Regions from separate parts of the Xanthomonas tesorieronis genome, predicted to be linked through region 2. Evidence: riboswitches for the same ligand, from Rfam matches in the RefSeq annotation. Region 2 holds a riboswitch; the other holds the start of a gene.
The links. A riboswitch is a leader RNA that binds a small molecule or an ion and turns the genes downstream of it on or off. The one in region 2 is predicted to bind cobalamin.
Positions count from the first base shown of each region.

Region 1: it holds a riboswitch for cobalamin, as region 2 does, so the genes downstream of both, btuB (TonB-dependent vitamin B12 receptor) here and metE (5-methyltetrahydropteroyltriglutamate--homocysteine S-methyltransferase) in region 2, are expected to answer to the same signal.

Region 1 covers NZ_CP162490.1:4,405,726-4,409,075, reverse strand. Annotated here, with positions in the region: gene btuB (TonB-dependent vitamin B12 receptor) at 1-1,637, opposite strand, end outside; cobalamin riboswitch at 1,751-1,968, opposite strand; gene AB3X08_RS18745 (TfoX/Sxy family protein) at 1,995-2,423, opposite strand; gene AB3X08_RS18740 (GAF domain-containing protein) at 2,420-2,902, opposite strand; gene bioD (dethiobiotin synthase) at 3,047-3,350, shown strand, end outside.
Region 2 covers NZ_CP162490.1:4,943,682-4,947,031, reverse strand. Annotated here, with positions in the region: gene metE (5-methyltetrahydropteroyltriglutamate--homocysteine S-methyltransferase) at 1-1,147, opposite strand, end outside; cobalamin riboswitch at 1,360-1,613, opposite strand; gene dusA (tRNA dihydrouridine(20/20a) synthase DusA) at 1,759-2,778, shown strand; gene AB3X08_RS21115 (hypothetical protein) at 3,158-3,350, shown strand, end outside.

The DNA of each region.
Region 1 (3,350 bases), 540 kb from region 2:
TTGACCGGGCCGAAGCCGCGGTCCACGTCCAGCCGCGCGGTGTCCTGCGCACGCCGCGCCAGCCAGTTGTCGCGGTTGGCGCCGTCGCTGCGGTTGCGCGGATCGGTGTGGCTGAGCTGCGCCGACAGTTCCCAGCCGGCCAGCGTCGCGTAGCCGGTCAGCTCGGCGCCGCGGATCCGCGCCTTGTCCACGTTGACCGGCAGGAAGGTGGCGGCGTCGTAGGAGATCAGGTCGTCGACCCGGGTCTCGTAGACGTTGAACGTCCAGTTCCAGCTGTCGGCGTACTGCGCCACGCCCAGGTTGCCGCTCTTGGACTTCTCCGGCTTCAGCTCCGGATTGCCGGAAAACGGGTAGTACAGGTCGTTGAAGGTCGGCGCCTTGAAGCCGGTGCCGATGCTCGCGGTGAGCTTGAAGCCGCCGTCCAGCGCCAGGCCCCAGCCGAGGCTGCCGGTGGTGTGCTGGCCGAACTGCTCGTTGTCGTCACTGCGCACGCTGGCCTGCACCTGCTGCGCGCCGAAGCGGCCCTGGTACTCGGCGAACACGCCGGTGTTGTCGCGCTGGTCCACGTCGAAGGCGGTGGTGCCGGTGACTTCCTCGCGCTGCCAGTCGGCGCCGGCGCTGAGCAGATGGCCCTCGGCCAGGCCGAAGTCGCCCTGCAGCGAGGCGGTGTCGCGGCGGCTGTCGAAGGTGCTGACGAAGCTGCGCGTGCTGCTGCCGGCCGCGTGATAGTAGCTGTCGGCCTGATCGGTGTTGCGGCCCACTTGCGCGGCCAGGTGCACGCGGTCGGACGGGGTCCAGTCGAGCTTGCCGCCGAACACCTGCTGGGTGTTGTCGGCCTCGTTGCCGGCGTACAGCGGATCGCCGTCGTACTCGTTGCGGCTGTCGATGTTCAGCGCCTGGCCTTCGATGCGCAGCGTGTCGCTCAGCGCATAGCCGCCGCGCGCGCTGAGCGAGGTGGTGCGATAGCCGTCGCGATCCGGCTCGTCGACGTAGCAGCCGGCGAACAGGGTGGCCGAGCCGTTGCAGGCGTTGATGCCGTCGGTCTTCTGGTAACCGCCCTGCACCGACAGCCAGCCGCGCTCGCCGCGGTTGCTGAAGCCGGCGCTGGCCTCGCGCAGGCCGTGGCTGCCGGCGCCCAGGCTCAGGTTCTGCTGCAGGCCCTGGCCGCCACGGCGGGTGAAGATCTGGATCACGCCGCCGATCGCATCGGAGCCGTACAGGCTCGAACGCGGGCCGCGCACGATCTCGATGTGGTCGATCTGGCTCAGCGGCAGGTCCTGGAACGCGGCCAGGCCGGCGCTGGCCGAGCCGATGCGCACGCCGTCCACCAGCACCAGCACATGATCCGATTCGCTGCCGCGCACGCTGAGCGTGGTCAGCTTGCCCAGCCCGCCCTGGTTGGACACGCCGATGCCGGCGCGGCCCTGCAACAGCTGCGCCAGCGACGTGGCCTGGCTGCGCTCGATCTCGGCGCGGTCGATCACCTGCGCCGGGACCACGCTGTCCTCGACCGAGATCTGGGTGCGGGTGGCGGTGACCAGAACCTGGTCCAGGTCGGTGGCGGCATCGGCGGCGAGCGCCAGCGAGGGCAGGGACAGGGCGGACGCGATCGCGACCGAAAGCAGGCGGGACGACATGGGTGGCAACTCCGGCGCGCGGCTGCGCGCTGTGACGGCAGGGGAGTCGCGAACGGAAGGTGCAAGCGGACGGCGCCAGACGCGGCGCGGCACGCCGCGACGCCCTCCGCATCGCAACCAGTGAACTGCAAGGCCGGTCTCCGGGCTGGCGATCTGGGAGTCGGACTCCCGGCTGCGACGCCTTCCCATGCCCAAGGCACAGTGGCGCAGGTCGTCAGCGCGGATCGCTTACCGTTGCGGGGGCAGCGCCGGCCTTGTCGCAAGACGCACCGGCTTCCCGTTTCAACCTGCAGGCCGGAGCCCGCAGGTCACCTTGAAGCGGCGCGATTGTACGCGATCGTTGCCGTTGCGCGCGGATCAGTCGTCGTCGCGCTCGCGCAGGCCGTCGTCGGGCTCGTGGCCACCGCGTTCGTAATCGCCGGCGGCATCGTGCGGCTCCTCCGCATAGGGCGAGTCGCTGCGGTCGCCGTCGCGGTCGAAATGGGTGGTCGCCACCGGTCCGGCCACCGGCAGGCCGCGCTGCGCCGGCAGCTGCGCCGCCGCGGCTTCCAGCTCGCCGAGCAGCTGCGCGCGCCGCGCCTCGGGCAGTTCCTGCCAATGGCAGCCGGTCAGCGCGCCTTCCAGCGAATACAGCAGGTTGAGGCTGGGCTTGAAGCCGGCGCGCTTGACCTTCAGAAACGCGCCGACCGCGCCTGCCGCGGCCAGGTCCTGCTGCGTGCGCAGGCCGACCTGGCGCAGCCAGGCCGCGCTCTTGGGGCCGATATTGCGCAGTTTTTCGGTGCTCATCGCAGCGCGTCGACGAAGACCTGGGCGATCGCTTCCAGGCCGCGCTGGTCGTCGGCGTCGAAGCGCGCCAGGTCCGGGCTGTCCAGATCGAACACGCCGATCAGCTCGCCGGCGCGCAGCAGCGGCACCACCAGCTCCGAGCGCGAGGCCGCATCGCAGGCGATATGCCCGGGAAAGGCCTCGACGTCGTCGATGCGCTGGGTCTGGCCGGTGCTGGCGGCAGCGCCGCACACGCCCTTGTGCAGCGGGATGCGCACGCAGGCGGGCAGGCCCTGGAACGGCCCCACCACCAGTTCCTTGCCGTCGTACAGGTAGAAACCGACCCAGTTCAGCCGCGGCAGCGCGTGGTACACCAGCGCCGCCAGATTGGCGGCATTGGCGATGCGGTCGGGCTCGCCGCTGACCAGGGAACGGGCCTGGGCGAGCAGTTGGGCGTACTGTTCCGGCTTGCTGCCGGTGAGCGAAGAGGAAGCGAACATCGCGCGAGTCTAGCAGCGGCCGATGGCGGCTTGGGCGCCAACGCGGTCGCCATGACCAGCCGCAGCGGGCGCTGACGCGGCGCGCGGCGCCGGCTATCCTGCGCGGTCGCGCCGCATGCGGCGGCTTTCGAGGACCGTGCAGCGATGAGCTTCCCCGCCTTCTACGTCACCGGGACCGATACCGGGATCGGCAAGACCATCGCCAGCACCGCGCTGCTGCATGCGCTGCGCGCGCGCGGGCAAGCGGCGGTGGGCATGAAGCCGGTCGCCAGCGGCTGCGAGCGCAGCGCGGACGGGTGGCGCAACGAGGACGCCTTGGCACTGCAGGCGGCCAGCGCGCCGCGGCCGGACTACGCCGACCTCAATCCCTATGCCTTGCCGCTGCCATTGGCGCCGGAACTGGCCGCCGCCGACGCCGGCGTGCACCTGGAGCTGGCGCCGATCGCCG
Region 2 (3,350 bases):
GCGCCTCGCGCGCCGCATCCAATTCGGTCTGCGCCTGCGGCAGCTCGTGCAATGCATCGGCCAGCGTGCGCAGCTCCTGCAGCTTCTGCCTGGCGAAGGCCAGCCATGCGTGCAGGTCGCGGTCCAGCGCCTTTTCCTGTTCCAGGTCCACCGGCACGTGCAGCAGCGAGCACGACGGCGCCAACCACAGGCGTTCGCGGCCGACATGGCCGGCCGCGTAGCGGGCCAGGATCAATGCATTGTCCAGCGGCGTGCGCCACACGTTGCGGCCGTTGACCAGCCCGGCCGACAGCACGCGCCCGGCCGGCAATGCCTGCAGCACCGCGTCCAACTGCGCCACGCCGCGCACCAGATCCACATGCAGGCCGTCCACCGGCAGCGCCGCGGCCAGTTCCAGGTTGTCGCCCAGTTCGCCGAAATACGTGGTCAGCAGCAGCTTCGGCCGCGGCGCCTGCGCCAGGAATGCGTAGGCGCGGCGATAGGCGTCGCGCGCGGCCTCGTCCAGGTCCAGCACCAGCGCGGGCTCGTCGATCTGCACCCAGCTGGCGCCGGCCGCGTCGAGCTGCTGCAGCAGTTCGGCGTAGGCGGGCAGCAGGCTGTCCAGCAGCGCCCAGCGGTCGCTGCCGTCCACGGTCTTGGACAGCAGCAGGAAGGTCACCGGGCCGATCAGCACCGGGCGGGTGGCGATGCCCAACGCCTTGGCTTCCAGGAACTCGGCCAGCGGCTTGTCGCCGCGCAGGCGGAAATGCTGGCGCCGCGCCAGCTCCGGCACCAGATAGTGGTAGTTGGTGTCGAACCACTTGGTCATTTCCAGCGCGTGCAGGTCCAGGCCGTCCTCCTGCGTGCCGCGCGCCATCGCGAAATAGCCGGCCAGCGGATCGGCATCGGCCAGCGCGCGGTAGCGTTGCGGGATCGCATCGAACAGGAACGCGGTGTCCAGCATCGCGTCGTACAGGCTGAAGTCGTTGCTGGGCGGCAGATCCACCCCGGCCTCGACCTGCAGCCGCCAATGCCGCTGTCGCAGCTGCCGCGCGGTGTCCTGCAGGCCGGCCTCATCCGTTTCGCGGCGCCAGTAGCTTTCCAGCGCACGCTTGAGCTCGCGCCGCGCGCCGATGCGCGGGAAGCCCAGGTTGGTCACGATCGTCATTTGCGTTTCCTCATTGCGTTCATGGGCATTGAGGAACGAAGGAACCGCGCGCCGTCCGCCCGTTCGCACGGGACGCCCGCCACGCCAGCGACCTTCGCCCCCGCGGGCGAACCGGCGCCACGCGGGCAGGCGGAAGAGCGCGGCGCGGCGCAGGGCCACGGCACGGCTTCCGGCCGCCTCCCCGCGGAGACGCCAGGTCGAATCGGAGGACGCACAGCTCCTCCGGCCGGGGCCGGTATTCGGGCTGATGGACGAGCGCACCGTGCCGGCTGCGCGCCTACTGTCCGCCGCTTCCCAGGCCGGCATGCGCCGGCCCAGTGCCATTGACGGAGGTCGTTTCCATTCACCGCTGCGGGGCAGCTCCGGAATGGGCAGGCGCTTGCGGCGCCGGCCGTCACCGGATTCCCGTTTAAATCCATCCCTTCATCCGAATGAAGCGATGGATACCTTCGGCGAGCGCACGATAGGCCGGATGCGGCGGCGGGTCAAGCGCCGAGTGAATTCGCCGGCGTTCACCGGCAACGTTCAGGGCGAACGTGTAAGCTGTTGATCCCAAAGCCAATGATCTGACGCTTCCGCCGGCAGGCGAGAGCGCAGCACCGCCGCGCCCGATGATGCTTCCGCTTCCCCCTTCCGACCTGCCCGCGCGCTACGCCGCCTCCCTGCGCCTGTCCGTCGCGCCGATGATGGACTGGACCGACCGCCACTGCCGCGTATTCCACCGGCTGCTGGCGCCGTCGGCGCGGCTGTATACCGAGATGGTGCACGCCAATGCGGTGGTGCTGGGCGATCGCGCGCGGTTGCTGGACTTCGACGCGGTCGAGCATCCCGTGGCGCTGCAGCTCGGCGGCAGCGATCCGGCGCTGCTGGCGCAGGCGGCGCGGATCGGCCAGGAGTGGGGCTACGACGAGATCAATCTCAATTGCGGCTGCCCGTCCGACCGGGTCCAGGCCGGGCGCTTCGGTGCCTGCCTGATGCGCGAGCCGGCGCTGGTCGCCGACTGCGTGGCGGCGATGGCGCAGGCGGTGGACATCCCGGTCACGGTGAAATGCCGGCTGGGCGTGGACCAGGACGACGACTACGCGGTGTTCCTGGCGTTCGTCGACCAGGTCGCCGCCGCCGGTTGCGGGCTGTTCGTGGTGCATGCGCGCAACGCATGGCTGCAGGGCCTGTCGCCGAAGGAGAACCGCGAAGTGCCGCCACTGCGCTACGACTGGGCCCATCGGCTCAAGCGCGAGCGCCCGCAGTTGCAGATCGTGCTCAACGGCGGGCTGGCCGACGTGGACACCGCGCGGGCGCAGCTGGAAGCGGTCGACGGGGTGATGCTGGGCCGCGCGGCCTATCACGATCCCTACGTGCTGCACCGGCTGGAGGCGGCCCTGACCGGTGCCACGCCGCGGCCGCGCGCCGACCTGTTGCGCGCGTTGCGGCCGTATGTCGAGGCGCGCCTGGCCGATGGCGTGGCGCTCAAGCACATCACCCGCCACTTGCTCGGCCTGTTCCACGGCCAGCCGGGCGGCCGTGCGTTCCGCCAGGTGCTCAGCGAGGGCGCGCATCGGCCGGGCGCGGACTGGGCGCTGGTGGAACAGGCCTTGCTTATGACGGCAGGGGCGCCGCAAGTCGCCGCGTAATCATCGCCCGGAGGGACGACAGTTGTCCTTGCTCGGCTTCTCGGTCCCCAACGCAAGCTGTCCCGACAGACGCTACGCCGCCCTTTCGGAGGCGCGTTCAGTTACTTTGTTCAGCTTCTTGCTGTAACCGGACCGGTCGCAACAGGAGTGGCAGATCCTTGCCAACGCGGGGTTCAAAGGACGTCGGCACGCGTCCGCCAGGGCGGCAATCGAAGTTCATTTCACTGAACGAGGGCGGCCGCTGCCGGAAAAGTTCAGATCGGATTCACCCCGAAAAATCAAGAATTTGGCTCGATTTTGCGAAATCGCGACGCCGCTGCCAGGCAACCGGTTTCACAACTTTTGAACGTTTCCGATCAGTCCGTTAGGATGCCAGCTCGTGATCTCGCCCACTCTCCGCCGCTGCCGCACCGTTGTCGTGATCGCACTCGCGCTCACGGCGACCGGCCATGGCTGGGCGCAGCAGCCGGGCCCGCCCGGCGTGCCGCCGATGGTGCCGGCCCGCGAGGCGCCCCGGGCGCGCGACTACAACGGCAGCTCGCTGTCCGATGCGGTGCGCCGGGTGCAGCGAT